2 regions of the Methylocella silvestris BL2 genome follow, and region 2 is predicted to be linked to the other one. Evidence: riboswitches for the same ligand, from Rfam matches in the RefSeq annotation. Region 2 holds a riboswitch; the other holds the start of a gene.
The links. Region 2 has a riboswitch for cobalamin ahead of MSIL_RS11485 (CbtB domain-containing protein). Riboswitches for the same ligand answer to the same signal wherever they lie in the genome.
Positions count from the first base shown of each region.

Region 1: linked by a shared signal. The riboswitch ahead of cobW (cobalamin biosynthesis protein CobW) and the one ahead of MSIL_RS11485 (CbtB domain-containing protein) in region 2 are both predicted to bind cobalamin.

Region 1 covers NC_011666.1:3,585,027-3,593,902, forward strand. The annotation lists gene MSIL_RS16615 (precorrin-2 C(20)-methyltransferase) at 1-340, opposite strand, end outside; gene MSIL_RS16620 (precorrin-8X methylmutase) at 337-984, opposite strand; gene cobG (precorrin-3B synthase) at 1,100-2,371, opposite strand; gene cobN (cobaltochelatase subunit CobN) at 2,365-5,712, opposite strand; gene cobW (cobalamin biosynthesis protein CobW) at 5,713-6,762, opposite strand; cobalamin riboswitch at 6,873-7,079, opposite strand; gene MSIL_RS16640 (c-type cytochrome, methanol metabolism-related) at 7,115-7,630, opposite strand; gene cobO (cob(I)yrinic acid a,c-diamide adenosyltransferase) at 7,819-8,436, shown strand; gene MSIL_RS16650 (cobyric acid synthase) at 8,472-8,876, shown strand, end outside.
Region 2 covers NC_011666.1:2,430,007-2,438,882, reverse strand. The annotation lists gene MSIL_RS11505 (NAD kinase) at 1-70, opposite strand, end outside; gene MSIL_RS11500 (hypothetical protein) at 174-728, opposite strand; gene MSIL_RS11495 (hypothetical protein) at 947-1,105, shown strand; gene MSIL_RS11490 (HAD family hydrolase) at 1,120-2,094, opposite strand; cobalamin riboswitch at 2,193-2,356, shown strand; gene MSIL_RS11485 (CbtB domain-containing protein) at 2,375-2,587, shown strand; gene MSIL_RS11480 (CbtA family protein) at 2,687-3,445, shown strand; gene nagZ (beta-N-acetylhexosaminidase) at 3,606-4,703, shown strand; gene MSIL_RS11470 (TOBE domain-containing protein) at 4,774-5,574, shown strand; gene MSIL_RS11465 (sulfate ABC transporter substrate-binding protein) at 5,659-6,708, shown strand; gene MSIL_RS11460 (nitroreductase family protein) at 6,858-7,451, shown strand; gene MSIL_RS11455 (RrF2 family transcriptional regulator) at 7,456-7,902, opposite strand; gene dut (dUTP diphosphatase) at 7,899-8,381, opposite strand; gene coaBC (bifunctional phosphopantothenoylcysteine decarboxylase/phosphopantothenate--cysteine ligase CoaBC) at 8,378-8,876, opposite strand, start outside.

The sequences.
Region 1 (8,876 bases), 1.2 Mb from region 2:
CGCCCTCGCAGACCAGCGCCACGTCGCGGCCGGCCGAAAGATGGCCGGCGATCTCCTCGGCGGCGTTGGCGTAAAAGGCGCCCAGCGTCTCGACATAGACGGGGTCCTGGAAATGGCGCTCCGTCGTCATGGGATAGAGCAGGGCGAGCTCCGTCGAGGCGGGGCTGAGCCAGCTTTCGAGGATCGCGCGGGCCTGTCCGCGCCGGCCCTTTTTGGCGAAATAGGCGACGACCGGCGCGGCTTTCAAAATCTTCACGGCCTTGACGGTCAAAAGGTCCGGGTCGCCTGGCCCGAGCCCGACGCCGTACAGCCGGCCAATGGGAGGCGAGCTTGTGGTCATTCGGCCTCGCCCGCCAGCGCGTTGAGGGCGCCCGCCGTCATGGCGCTGCCGCCCTTGCGTCCCCGCACCGTGATGAAGGGCGCCTGCGCCGTCTCGATCAGCGCCTCTTTCGATTCGGCCGCCCCGACGAAGCCGACGGGCATGCCGATGATGCAGGCCGGGCGCAGCGGCAAGCGCTCCAGGAGGTTCAAGAGGCGAAACAGGGCAGTCGGCGCATTGCCGATGGCGACGATTGCGCCATCGAGGCGGTCGCTCCAGAGTTCGATTGCGGCGGCGCTGCGCGTATCGCCGAGATTTTTCGCCAGCATCGCGACAGACGGATGATCGAGCGTGCAGATCACCTCATTGCGGTTGGGCAACCGGGCGCGAGTCACCCCTTCGGCGACCATTTTCGAATCGCACAGGATCGGCGCGCCCTCGCGCAAGGCGGCCCGCGCGCGGGTTGCGGCGCCCGGCGAAAAGACAAGGTCGGCGGCGATCTCGACCATGCCGCAGGCATGGATCACCCGCACCGCGACGATCTCCTCATCCGCGGAAAAGCGCGAAAGATCGGCTTCGGCCCGGATCGTCGCGAAGGAGCGGCGGTAGATTTCCGCGCCGTCGCGCAGATAGTCGAAGCGGCCTTGCTGTTGCTCTGCGCTCATCTGCTCGCTGCTGCTGCGCGCGCGCCGGCGCTCGAGATCACGATGATTTTGGACCGATTCGGACCAAAACCGCGAAACGCGATCGATTTAAAAAGTCCGGAGCATGATGCCGGCGTCATGTGCTGGCCATGGCGTGCAACAAATCCCGCGCGGCCGTCAATGAGAGATTTCGGCTAGACGCCGCGTCAAAGGGCGAGCCGTCGAGAACGAGATCGTAAAGCCCGTCATGGGCGACCAGCGTCAGCGGCGCTTCGCGTGGCCGGGCGCAGCCCTTGGCGCAGCCCGAGACATGCAGGGCGAGGCCGTCGGGGTAAAGCTGTCGCGCGAGCGCCGCGAGCGCCAGCGCGTCCGTATGCGTTGCCGTCGTGCCCCGCGTGCAGGCCGGCGCGCCGCCGCAGGCCGCGACGCCGAGCCGCTTGTCGTCGGGGGAGACGATGAAGCCGGCCGCGTGAAAATATTCTGCGAGCGCGTCTGCGCCTTTGGGCGCAACGCCGGGCAGAACGAGCGCCCGCCATGGCGTCAGACGGATCTCGCCGCGCCCATGTACCTGCGCCGCGTCGGCCGCCGCCGCCAGCATATTTGCGGAGAGGCGCCCGAACGGCGCAGCAGCTCCGAAGCAGAAAAGATCGCCGAAGCGCAATAGCCCGACCGGCGGCGCCGGCGCAGGGCGGGGCGGCGCCCATGCTTGCTGCGTGGCCGGTCGGCCTGCGGCGGCGGCGAGCGCAGCGAGTCCGCCTCCAGAAATGATGTCCATCATTCTTCGCGGCGGCTCGGGCATCGCGCCGCCGACGTCCAAAAAAGCGCGGGCGATCTTGAGCGCTGTCGCCACAATTTCGTCCCGCGCGCAGGAGCCAATGCCGACGGCGTCGGCGCCGAGCGCGATGTCGAATTTTTCGCGCGGCTCGTCGAAGGCGAAGCGAACGTCGGTTATCTCATCACAGAGCGAAAGCGGGCCGCCGTCGTCGATCAGGAAGCCGAATTTTCCGGGCAGGCGGTGGAGGCCTGTTGCTTCGATGAGCGCAGCTTCGAGCGCGGCGCCAATCGGCGTCACATCCACCCGGCCGCAAACTCCGGAGAGCGGGCTGATCATGACATTGCGCACCGATTCCGCGGCGGCGTCGCGGTCGATCAGGCCAAGCCGATCGAGTTCGGCGAGAAGATCCGGCAGGCGCTCCAGCGTCACACCGCGCAACTGTAGATTTGCGCGAGACGTCAGCTCGCATTGACTATTGCCGAACCTGTTTGCGGCGGCGGCGATCGCGCGCGCCGTTTCCGTCGGCAGGCGGGCGCCGCTGATGCGGAGCCGCGCGATCAGCCCGTCGCGCGCCTGCATCGGCGCGAGCGCGCCGGGACACCAGCCCTTGCGAAGCTCCGCGCGCGTCAACATGCCAGGCGCTCGCGCATCGATCTGATATCTTCATGCGTCGAATTGCGCCGGCTGCGCCAAAAGCCGCGCCGCGCCGCCTCCTCGAAACGGGATAGGATCGCCCCGGCGGCTTTCGGATTGGCGCTCGCGAGAAACGCTGCGACCTCAGGGTCGCCGCAGGTCGCGTCGAACATCAGGTCGAAGTGATGGCTTTGCGTCGCATCGGTCATGATGGCAAGGCCGAAGAGATGATCGACGGTCTCGGCGATCTCGGCCGCGCCGCGATGGCCGTGTTGCATCTGGCCCCTGATCCAGCGGGGATTGCCGGCGCGCCCGCGCATGATGCGGGCGATCTCCTCGGGCATGGTCCGCACTGTGATCTTTTGGGCGTCGCTTGTCGCGACATGGTAGATCGCGGGACGCCCGCCAAGCATCTCGGCGGCGGCGGAAAATCCACCCGCGTGATCGACGATGGCGTCGGATTCAAGAAGGTCCTGCTCGACCTGATCCTGAACATGGATCATCGCATCGGCGCTGGCGATGCGCCCCGCGAAAGCCGACGTTTGGGTCGCCTCGCCCCGCGCGCCGCGATAAGCGTACGAAGTCGCCTCGATGTAGAGCTGCCCTAGCTCTTCACGCGTGATCGACGCGTTGTCATTGATCGCCCGCGACAGCGAGAGCCCGAAGGCGCCGGGGGCGGCGCCGAAGATGCGCAGCGGCGCCTCGCCGCTCTTGCGCGCAAACGCCGCAAGAGGATTATCATCGTCATCTTCATCACGCTGGCTAATGGCGCGAACGGCCTGGTCGAAGAGCGCGATCTGCGCCGGAAAGGCGTCGCGGAACATCCCGGAAATGCGCAGCGTGACGTCAACGCGCGGGTGCCCGAGTTTCGCGAGCGGGATGATGTCGAAGCCGCTGACGCGGGAGGTTGCGGCGTCCCAGACGGGCGCGGCGCCGATCAGCGCCATGGCCTGGGCCAGATCGTCGCCGCCGGTGCGCATGGTCGCGCTCGCCCAAATGTCCATCACGATGCGCTTTGGCCAATCGCCGTGATCCCGCGCATGGCGGCGCAGCACTTCTTCCGCCGCGCGCTTGCCGATTTCGAAGGCCGTGCGTGTGGGGACAGAGCGCGGATCGACGCTGTAGATATTGCGCCCTGTCGGCAGCACGTCGATGCGCCCGCGAGAGGGCGCGCCGCCTGGTCCCGGCGCGACAAACCGCCCGTCGAGCGCGGCGATCAGCGCAGCGAGCTCGGCTGCGCCGCAACGCGCGATGAGTTCGCCCGCGCCGGGGCGAGCCTCGTGCGGCAAAGCTGCAATCAACGACTCGCGACGGCCGGGATCGGGCGCTTCGCCGAACACATGAAGCCCGTCGCCGATGCGCATATCCTTGACGTCGCAGAGGAAGGCGTCGAGGCGCGCCAGAGCGTCAAGATGATTTTCGTCATCCTTTATGCCGCAATCCTGAGCGAGGCCAGTTTCGCGCGCGCGGGCGATGATGGCGGCGCCGATCAGCTTTGCCCGCTTCGGGTCGAGCGATTCAGCGCTCGCATATTCATCGAGCAGCGATTCGATGTCCTGCGCTGCGCCAAAACTGCCCGCGCTCATCAGCGGCGGGGTCAGATGGCCGATGGTCAGGGCGGCGATGCGGCGCTTCGCCTGCGCCGCCTCGCCCGGATTGTTGACGATGAACGGGTAGACGACCGGCGTCGGCCCTAGCACGGCTTCGGGGGCGCAGGAGGGACCGAGCGCATTGGCCTTGCCGGGGAGCCATTCCAGCGTGCCGTGAGCGCCGCAATGGATGAGCGCGTCCATTTTCGCTGCATGCCGCAGCCACATGTAGAAGGCGATATAGGCATGGCGCGGCGCCAGCGTCACGTCATGATAGTTCGCCTTGTGGTCGGCGGCCGCGCCGCGTCCGGGTTGCAGCGCCACGAAGAAACGGTTCGCCGAAATGACCGAGAAACGGAACATGCCGTCCGCGCCGGCTTCGCCTGCGGGATCTCCCCATTGCGCGAAAACCTGCTCCGAGAAGGCGCGCGGCGCGGCGGCGAGCGCTTCCTTATAATCGGACAAGGGGTAGCAAACCGCGAACGCCTGCGCTTCGAGGAGCCGCATCAGTTCGTCGTCCGGCGGCAAGGCGCCGATGTTATAGCCGGATTGGCCCAGGGCGCGCGCGATCGCGCCGACGCTTTTTGCCGTGTCGAGCCCCACCGCATAGCCGCCGCGTCCCGCCTTGCCCGGATAGTCCGACAGGATGCAAGCGATCCTGCGCTCGGAGCGCGGCGTCTTGCGCAATTTGGCCCAGGCCGCCGCGAGGTCCGCCACGAAGTCGATGCGCGAGGGGAGGGCGACATGGGTCAGCGGCGTGAATTCAAGATCGGCGCGATGCGCCGTTTCCGCCTTCACGGCGATCGCGCGCGTAATCAGCCGTCCGTCCATTTCCGGCAGCACGACATTCATGGCGAGGTCGGCCGCTCGCAAGCCCCTTGGATCATCCGCCCATTGCGCCTCGGTCGCGCTCGCGAAAATAATTTGCAGGACCGGCGCGTCGGCCTCGTCAAGCACGCTTGCGCCATCCTCAATCCGGGCGGAAAACGCCGTCCCATTGAAAATGACGTCAGGTTTTTCCCGGCCGAACTGCGCGCGAAGAAAACCGATCGCTTGCGGGTCCTTGAGGCTCGACACGAAAACGGCCTCGACGCCAAATCCCCGGAGGCTCAGCGCGTCGGCGAGCGCCAGGATCGGCCCGGTGTCGCCGGCCAGGAGATATGATCGGTAAAATATGATTTCCGCGCGGGGCGCGTCTTTGGCGGCGCGGCGGCGGGCTGGATCATAGAGGCCAGCGGGCGGCTCCATCCCTTGCGCGGTCCACGCCGCCGGTCCGTTCAGCGTCGCCTCGATCCAGTCGAGAACAGTCCCGATATTGGCGGCCCCGCCGGCCTGCAGCCGGGCGGAAATTTCGTCAAGATCGGCTTGCGCGACGGTCGAGGCCTCGCTGAGGCGCAGGTCGGCGACGGAATCTCCAGGGATGATGCCGAGGGCCACTCCATTCACGCGAGCGGCGCGTGAAATCTCCTCGACGCCATAGCGCCAATAGTCGAGGCCGCCGAGCAGGCGCACGAGAACGAAGCGGGACTTCGCAATGACTTTTTCGACGTAGAGGTCGACGGAATAGGGGTGCTTCAGATCGGCGAGATTGGCGAGCCTTATGCTCAGGCCGCGCCTTTGCGCGGCGTCGGCGAAGGACGACAGATCGCTGTCCGAAAAGGACAGAAAGACGAGATCGGCCGGCGTCTGCGCGAGATCGACGGCGACCTCGGCTTCGTCGACCGATCGGCTCTCTGTACGGAGCAGATGCATTCAGCGCTCCAGCGCCTGCCGGATGGCGGCGGCGTTCAGGCCCTTTTCGCCGATGACCACAAGCCGCCCCTCGCGCGCCTCGCCCAAAGCCCAGGGGCGGTCGAAACTATGCTTGAAGCGCGCGCCGACGCCCTGCACCAGAAGCCGCATCGGCTTGCCGCGCACATCAACGAAGCCCTTGATGCGGAGCACGTCGTGAGCCTCCGCGATCCTGGCGAGGCGGCCGATGAAGGAGGCGGGGTCGTCGATCGTCGGCGCTTCGACGATGAGGCTTTCGAAATCATCATGGTCGTGATCGGCCTCGTCATCATGATGCGAGCGCCGGTTCAAAAGATCGTCCTCGGCGGCGGCGTTGAGGCCGAGAAGAATTTTGGCGTCGATGCGCCCTTGCTCCGAGCCGACGATTCGAACGGCGCGCGGCAGAACGGCCGTGATGTCGGCGCGCACCCGCGCCTCGTCCTCGGCCGACATGAGATCGGTCTTGTTGAGAATGACGAGATCGGCGCAGAGCAGCTGATCCTCGAAAACCTCTTCCAGCGGATTATCATGCGCGATCGAGGGATCGGCCTCGCGCTGGCGCGCCAGTTTCAGGGGATCGTCGGCAAAGCGTCCCTCGGCCGCCGCTGCGCCGTCGACGACGGCGATGACGCCGTCGACCGTGAGCCGCGCGCGGATCTGCGGCCAGTCGAACGCCTTGACGAGCGGCTTTGGCAGGGCGAGGCCCGAAGTCTCGATGACGATGTGCTCGGGCGGCGGATCGAGCGCGAGCAGGCGCTCGATCGCGGGCAGGAAATCATCGGCGACAGTGCAGCAGATGCAGCCATTGGCGAGTTCGACGATGGCGTCCGCGTCGCAGCCGAGATCGTCGCAGCCGCGTAAAATGTCGCGGTCGACGCCGATATCGCCGAATTCATTGATGATCAAAGCGAGGCGCCGCCCCGCGTTATGGGCTAGGAGATGACGGATCAGCGTCGTCTTCCCGGCGCCGAGGAAGCCGGTGATGATGGTGGCGGGAATCCGCGACAGGCGCGCGCTGGAGAGATCATTCATCAGGCCCGGGGTCTCCGCTCGACGCGGGCGCTGAGGAAAGGGGGGCGCTGCGAGCGCCCCTTCTGCCGGCGCAATAGCCGGCATCGATCATGGCCGGAGCGCCCCGCCGGCCAGAACTCGATCGAACGGCAGGTTTCCTGGCTCGCGGATCGGCGCCGCTCGCCGCCTTCCCAGAAGCTTATGGCTTCCAGTGGCTTATGGCGCGCGGCTACCCGCTTACAGTTGCGGGGGCAGCTGTGGATTGCGCGCTTTTGGAAAGCGCGCGCCACATTCCCTTTAAACCCTCGGCAGAGGGACCGTTACGGGCGCGAGAGTAGACCCTGTGGCTGTCGTGTCAATCGCGACGTCAGACTCACCCAAAACAGGCGTCGATGGTCTTTTCCCAATCCGCCGGCTTCGGCTCGTGGTTGCTCGGCCGTTCGCGGTTCAGCGCTCCGTCCGAGCGCGCGCGGAGATAGACGTAGATCGGATCGAGATAGCACATGACGTTCTTGTTCTCGCCGAAGCTCGGCATGACCAGCTCCTGCGAGGCGCTGATGTTACGCTTGCCGCCGATGATCGTGCCCTGCACCTGCTGCGTCGTCAGGGATTTGAGCGAATCGACGAGAGAGGGCGCATAAGATGAGCCGAGCGCGTCGGGGCCATGGCACTGCAGGCAGTTTGCGCCATACATGCGGTAGCCGATGAACGTATACCAATCGACCATGCCGTCCTTCCCGATCTTATAGGTCGGGTTGCCGTCCTTGTCGAAATATTCGCCGTTTGTCGAGGTGACCGGCGCGGGGTCCCCGGCGCCATCGGCGCGCGCCGATGCCGCTGCGAGGAGACTTGCTGCGGCAAGGCAGGCGAGAGATGCGGCAAGCTTCATTTTCTTGTTCTCCTAACGATCGGGCGCATTTTTTCATGGACGCTTGCGTCAAAGCCGCGCGCGGATTGTCATGGGCGATGAAAGCGCGCGCAAGAGCGGAGTTGATTTTCTCCGTCACAAATCATTGCGGGCATTGACCTTTTGCCCGCGGCCCCGCAGGCCGCTACACTCCGAGGGAGGAGAGGGTGATGAACGAACTGCTGGACCAGACGGATTTGCGCCATCGCGAGAAGATGGCCAATCGCAAGCGCGTTCAGGACGCCAAAGTCGCCGGCAAGACGATCACGGACAAGGGCCTGCTGATGGTCCACACCGGATCGGGCAAGGGGAAATCCACCGCGGCGTTTGGGCTTCTGTTGCGCGCGCTGGGTCATGGCTGGCGCTGCGCCGTGGTCCAGTTCGGCAAGGGCGTCTGGGACAGCGGGGAGCGGGCGGCGCTCTCGCTTTTTGCCGATCTTGTCGAATTTCATGCGCTCGGCGAGGGTTTTACGTGGGAGACGCAGGATCGCGCTCGTGACGTCGCCAGCGCCGAGGCCGCCTTCGCCAAGGCGGAAAGCCTGATGCGCGATCCCGCCCTGAAACTGATCGTGCTCGACGAACTGAACATCGCCTTGCGCTACGATCATCTTCCGGTCGCGCGCGTCGTCGAGGTGCTTAGCGCGCGGCGCTCCGATCTCCATGTCGTCGTCACCGGCCGCAACGCCAAAGCGGAGCTGATCGCCGCCGCCGATCTCGTTACCGAGATGACGCTGGTGAAGCATCATTTCGCGGCCGGGGTGCGGGCGCAGGCGGGCGTCGAATTTTGACTCCTTCGGGCGGGCGGCCAAGGGCGCGCGCGCTGATGATTCAGGGCTCTGGCTCCGACGTCGGCAAGTCGCTCATCGTCGCCGGGCTTTGCCGCGCCTACCGCAATCGCGGCCTGAAGGTGCTGCCGTTCAAGCCGCAGAACATGTCGAACAACGCCGCCGTGACGCCGGACGGCGGCGAGATCGGCCGCGCCCAGGCGATGCAGGCGCTGGCCTGCGGCGCGCCCCTCAGCGTCGATATGAATCCAGTGCTGCTGAAGCCGCAGACCGGCAATGGCGCGCAGATTGTCGTGCAGGGCAAGGTCGTTGGAACCGCCGCCGCGCGCGACTATCAGCAGTGGAAGCCGAAACTTCTCGGCGCCGTGCTCGACAGTTTCTCAAAGCTTGCGGCCAAGGCGGATCTCATTGTTGTCGAAGGGGCGGGGAGCGCCTCCGAAGTC
Region 2 (8,876 bases):
CCTCCACGGTTGGCGTGCAGAGGAAGGCGATTCTGTCGAGATGACGTTCAGCCTTTACGACAGCGGTCATCTTGTGCTCCGGAAACGAGCCTTGACATAGCCGCAAGCGCGCCGCGGCGCAAAGCGCGGCCCTGATGGTTGGGGGCAAGGGACGCCGATCTCGGGGGAGGCTTCTATCGGATCGGCTCCGCTCGGTCTCCCGCCAGAAGCAGCTGGGGGATCTGGGAAAAGGTCCATCCGGCGCCGGCGCGCTCGAACACCCAGACGACATCATAGCGCTCATAGGGCCAATGTTGCGGCGCGATTGTGTCGGCGCCCAGGATCTCATTGGCGATGAGATGCATGCCGTCGTGCTTCCAGGCGATGAGGGCCGGGCCGGCGCCGGCGCGGACGCATTCGACGAGGGCGTCTTCCTGGCCGTGATAGAAATCGCGGTTGAGCGGCGCGCCAAGCCATTCCGCCATGGGCAGCAATGTCATCTGCGGCCGGAGGCTGGGGTCGCGCGCATCGGCCTTGCAGGCGTAGAGCGCCTGAGGCCGGGCCAACGCGGCGCCGGCGGAATGACCCTCGCTCGGCGCGAATAATCGCACGAGCGCCCCGGCTCGCTGCCAGCCTCGCACGGTCAGCGATTCATTATCCTTGCGGCCCTCGATCGAGACGCCGCGGAATTTCTTGTCGGCGCTCGGCCGCTCGGCGTGGCGGATCAGCATGATTTTTTCACAAGGCATGGCGATCTCCAGAGCATGTCGCCGAAAAGGGGAAACCGGTCTTCGGATGACGTCATGCTCTAACTTATTGCTGAGAGACGGATTTGGATTTCAGACGAAATCGCACGGCGATTCCGTCTTAAATCATCCGGCTCCGGGCTTGAAGCATTGCAGAACGGGTGCGGAGCATAGAGGGTTGCGAGAATTGGCGCAGGCTGATGCTGCATAAGGGAGGCTTCATGAAAAAAGAGCGCGCGGGGCCGGATTGGCGGCGCATCCACCACTCGCCGTTGTTCTGGATCGGCGCCGTGCTGTTTCTCGCGGCGGCGGCGATCTATGTGGCGTCCGACGATCTCGCCTGGCGGCCGCGGGCCGATCGTCAGGTCGGCGGCCCCTGAATCGCAGGCCAGGCCTAGGCGCCGTCGAACGGAAAAATGACCCTCCAGTCGCGCCGCATGTCGGCGATGATCCAGCCGTTGCTGGAGGCGCCTTCCAACGCGCGTTCGAGATGGCCGACCGGCGAACCCTTGTCATAGGCATATTCGCGCGCGGCGTCGGTGTGGCGCACGATCAGCCCGAGGCGCCGGCCGGACGCGCCTGTCGTATACTCAAGCATTTCGAGATCGCCGTCGGAATTGCCGAAAGCGGCTATGGGGCGGCGGCCGATATGGGATTCGATGCCGACCGGCTTGCCCGGACCTTCATCCACGAAATCGACGTCTGCGAAACGATAGAGGTCGGCGCGGCCGTCGCGCGATTCGAATCGGGTTATGATGCCTGAGCCGATCACCTCCTCAGGCGGCGCGTCATAGGTTTGTTCGGCGAAGGCCCGCACGAATTCGGCGCCGCCGCCAGTCACGATGAAAGTCTTGAAGCCGTTGGCCCGAAAGTAGGCCATGACCTCGCGCATCGGCTGGTAGACCAGTTCGGTATAGCGGCGCTCGAAGCGAGGATGGACCGCAGCGGCGAGCCACTCTGCCGCAAGGCGATCGAATTGGTCGGGCGTTGTTCCGGCATACAGCGCCCCGACGAGAATCTGCAAATTGCGCGCGCCCTCCTTCAGGAGGGTCTCGAAGTCGGCCTCGATCGCCGCCTTGAACGGTTGTCGATCGCGCCATTCCGGATGCAGGGGCAGGACTTTGCGCAATTCTTCCAACGCGAAATCCATCTGCGCATACATCGGCTGTTCGACCCACAGCGTGCCGTCATTGTCGAACACGGCGATGCGCCGGTCCCTCGGCTCGAAATGGGGCGAGTCTTCGCGTGTGACATCCGCAACGAAATCGATGATCGCCTGCTTTGTCGCGCCCTCATTCCAGGAGGGCAGCGGATCTTGGGCGGAGTCTGAGTGGTCGTCTCCTGCGGAGGCGCTGGCGGTCATGAGCATATTGGCGCTTGATCCACGCTGGCGGGTCGTCCGATGCCGCGACATGCCGGCCGGCGCATCATGCTGCGGCGGCGCCTGCCGGGCAAGACGGCGCGCCGTTGACAGGGCTGCTGCGCGGTCATACGCTCAAGCTGCTCTTGATGCGAAGAAGGCGGTGAAATCCCGCCGCGGTCGCGCCACTGTCAGCGCGCGTCAGCCAAACGGCGAAAGCGCGCGAGCCAGACCTTCCCTCAGGAGATCGGCCAACGCAATGGGACGCGAAATCCCGAGGAGCCTCGCCATGAGTCAAATTACCACTGCCGCCCCCGCAACCCGGCCCGTTCCGATCCCGATTCGGGAGATCCTGCCCTGGCTCGTGTTTGGCGGCCTTCTCAGCCTGCTTCTGATCTATTTTGTCGGCGCCGAGGAAGGCGCGACTTCGCTCATCCCCGGCCATTTCATCCATGAATTCGTTCATGACGGCCGGCATCTGATGGGCTTTCCCTGCCATTAGGCCCTAGCCGGCTCCAGACCCCAAAATCGGGCGGATTTGCATGGCGCCGCGGGGCGCCAGCTCACTCCATTTGGCTGCATGACGCTTCAGGAGGCGCTGATGGTTGGACAAATTTTATGGCGCGGAATGCTTGCGGGCATCGTCGCGGGATTCCTCTCTGCCGGCTTCGCCTTTGTCGCGGGCGAACCCTCCGTTGATCGCGCGATCGCTTTTGAAGGCGCCGTGGCGCAAGCCGCCGGCGAACCGGAAGAGCCCGAGATCGTCAGCCGCGCCGTCCAGCGCAGCATCGGCCTCGTCACCGCCTCGGTCGTCTTTGGCGCCGGGCTCGGCGGGCTGTTCGCGCTGGCTTTCGCGCTCGCCAACGGCCGCGTCGGCGCGCTCGATCCGCGCGCCGTGGCGGCCCTGCTGGCGCTCGCCGGCTTTCTGTCGATCGCCCTCATTCCCGGATTGAAATATCCGCCCAATCCGCCGGCGATCGGACAGCCGGAGACGATCGGCGCCCGCACCGCGCTCTATTTCACGATGGTCTTTTCCTCGGTGCTGGCGATGATCGTCGCCTCAATGCTGAGGGCGCCGCTGGCGCGGCGCTTCGGCGCATGGCCGGGCGGGCTGATCTGCGCCGGGCTGGCTCTTGCCGCTGTCGCCGTCATGGCTTTCGCGCTGCCGGCGGTCAATGAGGTCCCGGATAATTTCCCCGCCGATCTTTTGTGGCGGTTTAGGCTCGCTTCGTTTGGCGCGCAGCTGACTCTTTGGACGGTTCTGGCGCTGGTGTTCGGCGCCTTGGCCGCCCCGCTTGCGGAGCTGGATTTCAGCCGTGCGCGGCGCGATCTCAAAACGGCGCCATCGCTCGGGCGATAGAGCGGCGGCAAGCAAATTTTTGATGGCGCGGCAGGCGGCGCACGCGTGCGCCGCGATTCTGTCGCGCCGCTTGCGGCGCAATTTGCGATCGAAACCTCTGCAATCGCATCGGCGTTCATGCTTAAAGTTGGCGGGAACGATGTGATTCGAAGGGGAAGGGATGGGCGCCGCATCAATCGATTCCGTAGGCGACCATTTCTTCATCGGGCTGCGGCCGACTCCGGTCCTCGACGATCGCGACCGCGCCCTGCTGCAAGATCTGCGGCCCGCCGGCGTCGTTTTGTTCAAGAGCAATTTCCGCCACGATCTGCCCTATGAGGGATGGCTCGCCAGCCATCTGAGGCTGATTGAGGAGATTCGCGCGGCCGCGGCGCGGCCGAACCTGCTGATCTCCATCGATCACGAGGGCGGCCGGGTGTGCCGCACGCCGGAGCCGATGACGCGCTATGCCTATGCGGCGCGCTGGGCGGGGCGCGCCGCCGGCGTCGGCCGGGCGATGGGACGCGAGCTCGCAAGCCTCGGCGTCAACCTCAATTTTGCGCCCGTTCTCGATATCCACACCAATCCCGCCAATCCGGTGATTGGCGAGCGGGCGTTCGGCTCAACGCCCGACGAAGTCATTGCAGCGGCGCTCCCCTTCATGCGCGCGATGCAGAAGCAGGGCGTGCTCGCCTGCGGCAAGCATTTCCCCGGACATGGCGACACGCATGTCGATTCGCATCTCGGCCTGCCCTCGCAGCCGGCAAGTCTCGACGAATTGCGCCAACGCGAATTGCGGCCCTTCGCGGCGGCGATCGGCGGCGGCCTTCGCATGCTGATGAGCTCGCACATCTCCTTTCCGCTCATCGATCCCGACGCTCCCGTCACTCTGTCGCGCCGATTTCTGACCGAGATCCTGCGCCAGGAGCTTGGCTTCAAAGGGGTCGTCGTATCCGACGATATCGGCATGGCGGCGATGAAGGGGTTTTTCGAGGATCCGGCCGCGGCCGCCAAGCTGATCGCCGCGGGGTCCGACATGCTGATGGTCTGCGCCGCTTTCACGCGCGCCGACCGCGCCCGCGATTTCGCCCGCGCCATCGTCACGGCGCGCGACGAGGGGCGGCTCGATCCGGTCGTGCTGGCGCGGTCGAAGGCGCGCATCGCCGCTTTGCTCGCCAAGGCGCCGCTGCATCAGGTCCAGCTTCTGCCCGATTCATCCTTCGCGACGCATCGCGCCGCGGGCGCCTTGTTTTCGGCCGCGACTGTTGAAGTCATGTGAGGCGGCGCGCCGCTCATTTCGGTTGTTTAGGAGCGAGGTTTAAGGCAGGCTACGCGTAAGAGGAGAAAAAATGCCTCGCGTGCTGCCGGGAGAGATCGACACGCTGCTTGCCCTGCGGGCGAACGGCAAACTGCTTGTGGGGCGCGAACGCGTCACCCTGCTCGAAGCGGTGATCGCCTACGGCAGCATCACCAAGGCCGCCGAAATCGCCGGCTTCAGCTACAAAACCGCTTGGGATGCGGTCAACGCCATCAATAATCTTCTGCCGCGGCAGGCCTTTATCACCCATACGGGCGGCCCGAAAGGCGGCGGCGTCGAGGTGACGCCGGAAGGGCGGCGGCTGCTTTCGACATTCCGGCGGCTTGAGGCGAAACTCGGCCAGATCTCCTCGGCGATTGCGACGGAGGGTCTCGAAACGGACGACTTCTCTTTTCTGACGCTGACGATGAAGCTCAGCGCCCGCAATGCGCTGCACTGCTCGATTATCGAAATCAGGCCCGCGCCGGTCAATGTCGAGGTCATCCTTCAGGTGTCGCCGGGAGTTGTGATCTCGGCGATCGTCACCAACGCCAGCGTCGGCGAACTCAGCCTCGTTCCGGATAAATCGGTGCTCGCCCTCGTCAATGCGAGCTCGGTGATGCTGGCGCCCGCCGCCCAGGCGCTGCGCGTCTCGGCGCGCAACAAGATCCTTGGCCGCGTGCTCGACCGTTTCGAGGGCGGTTCAGAAGCGGAAGTTGCTATGGACATCGGCCGCGGCAAGACCATGACTTCGATCATGACGACCGAGAGCGCCGACGCCGCCGGCGTCGTCAAGGGCGCCGAGGTCTGCGCCATCTTCCTCAGCTCCAATGTGATTTTGGCGAGCGATTAGGGGCCGACTCCACAGGCGCAAGCAGCGCCTTGACTTTGTACATTCAGTCTATAGAAACACTGTACAAAGCAATGGAGCACTGCCATGTCCCGGGCCAATCCCCTTCGCCTCGCCGCTATCGGCGTCCTGGTCGCCCTCGCGGCGCCCGCCGCTCATTTCCTTGGCGGTTCTTCCTTCGTGCAGCCGGCGCAGGCCGCGCAGGAACTTCTGAACGTCTCCTATGATCCGACCCGCGAGCTTTACAGGGCGATCAACGAAGCCTTCGCCGCCGATTGGAAGGCGAAGACCGGCGAGGCGATCGAAGTGCGCTCGTCCCATGCCGGCTCCGGCGCGCAGGCGCGCGCGGTGATCGACGGCCTGCCCGCCGATGTGGTCACACTGGCGCTCGCCGCCGATATTGACGCCATCGCCGCCAAGAGCGGCAAGCTGCCCGCCGATTGGCAAAAGCGCCTGCCGCATAATTCCACGCCCTACACCTCGACGATCGTGCTCTTGGTCCGGAAGGGCAATCCGAAACAGATCAAGGATTGGGACGATCTGGTGAAGCCGGGCATCTCGGTCATTACGCCCAACCCGAAGACGTCGGGCGGCGCGCGCTGGAATTTCCTCGCCGCGTGGGGCTACGCGAATAAGAAATTCGGCGGCGACGAAGCCAAGGTCCGCGATTTCATCCGCGCGCTCTACAAAAATACGCCGGTGCTCGATACCGGCGCGCGCGGCTCGACGATCAGCTTCGCCCAGCGCGGCCAGGGCGACGTGCTGATCTCGTGGGAGAATGACGCCTTCCTCGCCTCGGAAGAATTCGGCAAGGACCAGTTCGACATCATCGTCCCCTCGATTTCGATCCTGGCGGAGCCTCCGGTCGCCCTGGTCGACGGCAATGTGGACGCCAAGAAGACCCGCAAGGTCGCCGAGGCCTATCTCGACTTCCTCTATACGCCGAAGGCGCAGGCGCTGATCGCCAAGAACTATTATCATCCCGTGTCGCCCGAGGCGGCCGATCCCAAGGATCTGGCGCGCCTCGCCAAAATTCCGCTGGTCACGATCGACGGTGATTTTGGCGGCTGGAAGGCGGCTCAGGCGCGCTTCTTCGCCGACGGCGGCGTGTTTGATCAGATCTACGCCGGGCAATAAGCCTCGCTCCAACAACAAAGCTCGGCCGCCGCTTGCTTGAAAAAGCTTCGGCGTTTCCGATACAAGAGGCCCGCGGCGCGCCCGGCAAGAGGGTTTCGCGCCGCGGCCCCGCGCCCCGTTGGCGCCAGCTCTGACGGAGCGCTCTGCTGATGACCAATCCGCGTAAGCCCGACCATCCGGTCGCCGCCATTTTCAAAGACCGTTGGTCGCCGCGCGCCCTGACCGGCGAGCCGATCCCGGAAGCCGATCTGCGCACCATCTTCGAAGCGGCGCGCTGGGCGCCTTCGGCGTCAAATACGCAGCCGTGGCGATTTTTCTATGCGCTGCGCGATACGCCGGAGTTCGCCACGTTCCTCGGCCTGCTGGCGGGCTCCAATCAGCTTTGGGCCAAGAACGCCTCCGCGCTTCTGATCATCGCCTCGAAGAAGACCTTCGTTCCGCCGGGCAAGACCGAGCCGGTCGAATCGCGCAGCCATTCCTTCGACGCCGGGACGGCCTGGGGCTTCTTCGCCCTGCAGGCGCATAAGCTCGGCTATGTGACGCACGCCATGGGCGGCTTCGACGCCCCCCGCTCCGCAGTCGAACTCAACATGCCGGAGGATTTCAGGCCGGAGGCGGCGATCGCCATCGGCAAGCTGGCCGACAAATCGACTCTGCCGGAGAATTTGCAGGCGCGGGAAACGCCGAGCAGCCGCAACCCTCAGGCTGAATTCGTGTTCGCAGGCGCTTTTCCGCGCAGCTGATGCCTCAGATCGTAAAGTCCGACCCCGCTCCCGCGTCCCGATAGAGATTGAGCTCGTCGGCGCGGCGGCAGATGTCCTCGATCGTGATATTGTCGAGCTCCGCCAAAAACGCCGCCCCGGCCTTCTCGACCATTGGCGCGATCACCTTGGCGACCAGCTTGGAATCCGCCGGCTCGCCCGGACCGGCGGCGTCGCTAAGCACCGCGCGCAGCACCGCCCCGGCGGTGATCTTTCGCCTTTCGCGGGCGAGTTCATAGCCGCCGCGCGGGCCGCGCAACCCTTTCAATATATTGGCGCGCACCAAGGCCTGCAGCAGCGTCTCGAGATGGCGCGGCGGCAGCTCGAGACGCGCGGCAAGCGCTTTCGCCGCGACGGGGAGCGGGCGCGAATGGATCGCGATGTCGGCGACGGCCGCAAGGGCGAGCAGCGCGCGGTGAGACAGCACGATCATCGCCGCGTCTCCCCGATCGCGGCCGCCCCGGTCGAGCCGAATCCGCCGGCGCCGCGCGCGGTCGCCTCCAGCCCGTCGGTCTCGACCAGCACGGCGCGCGTCACCGGCGCGATGATGAGCTGCGCGATGCGCTCGCCGCGCGCGATCTCGAACGGCTCCGCGCCGAAATTGATCAGCAGGACCCCGACCTCTCCGCGGTAGTCGGAATCGATCGTGCCCGGCGCGTTCAGCACGGTGACGCCGGCTTTCAGGGCAAGGCCCGAGCGCGGCCGCAGCTGACCCTCATGCGAGGGGGGAATTTGCAGGACAAGGCCGGTCGGCACGAGGCGGCGCTCGCCGGGCTCCAGCGTCAGTTTCGATCCCGGCGCAATGGCGGCGAGAAGATCGAGGCCGGCCGCGCCCGCGCTCTGATAGGCGGGCAGCGGCAGGTCCGCTCCATGCGGCAGGCGCTTTATGCCGATCGTCAGCGGTTCGCTCATGGGGGCGTCCTGGCCAGACGTTCGGCGATCACGCCGATGAGGCGGGCGGCAAGCTCACGCTTGTCGAGACTGGGCCAGGCCTCGACGCCCTCGCTCGAGATCAACGTGACCTCGTTGCGCGCCCCGCCAAACACTTTCGAGCCTTCGCCGACATGATTGGCGACGATAAGATCGCACCCCTTGGCGAGGCGTTTTGTCTGCGCATAATCGACCAATCGGTTGGTTTCGGCGGCAAATCCGATGACGAGCGCGGGCCGGTCGCGCTCGCGCCGCCCGACGCCGGCGAGGATGTCGGGATTTTCAACGAGCGCTAGCGTCGCGGCGGCGCCGGGGCCCTTCTTCAGCTTGCGCGCAGCGGGCTCGGCGACGCGCCAATCGGCAACCGCGGCGGCGGCGATAAAAATATCGGCGGGCAGGCTGGCTTCGACCGCCGCCTGCATTTCGCGCGCAGTCTCGACATGGACTGTGGTGACGCCCGGCGGATCCGGCAGGGCG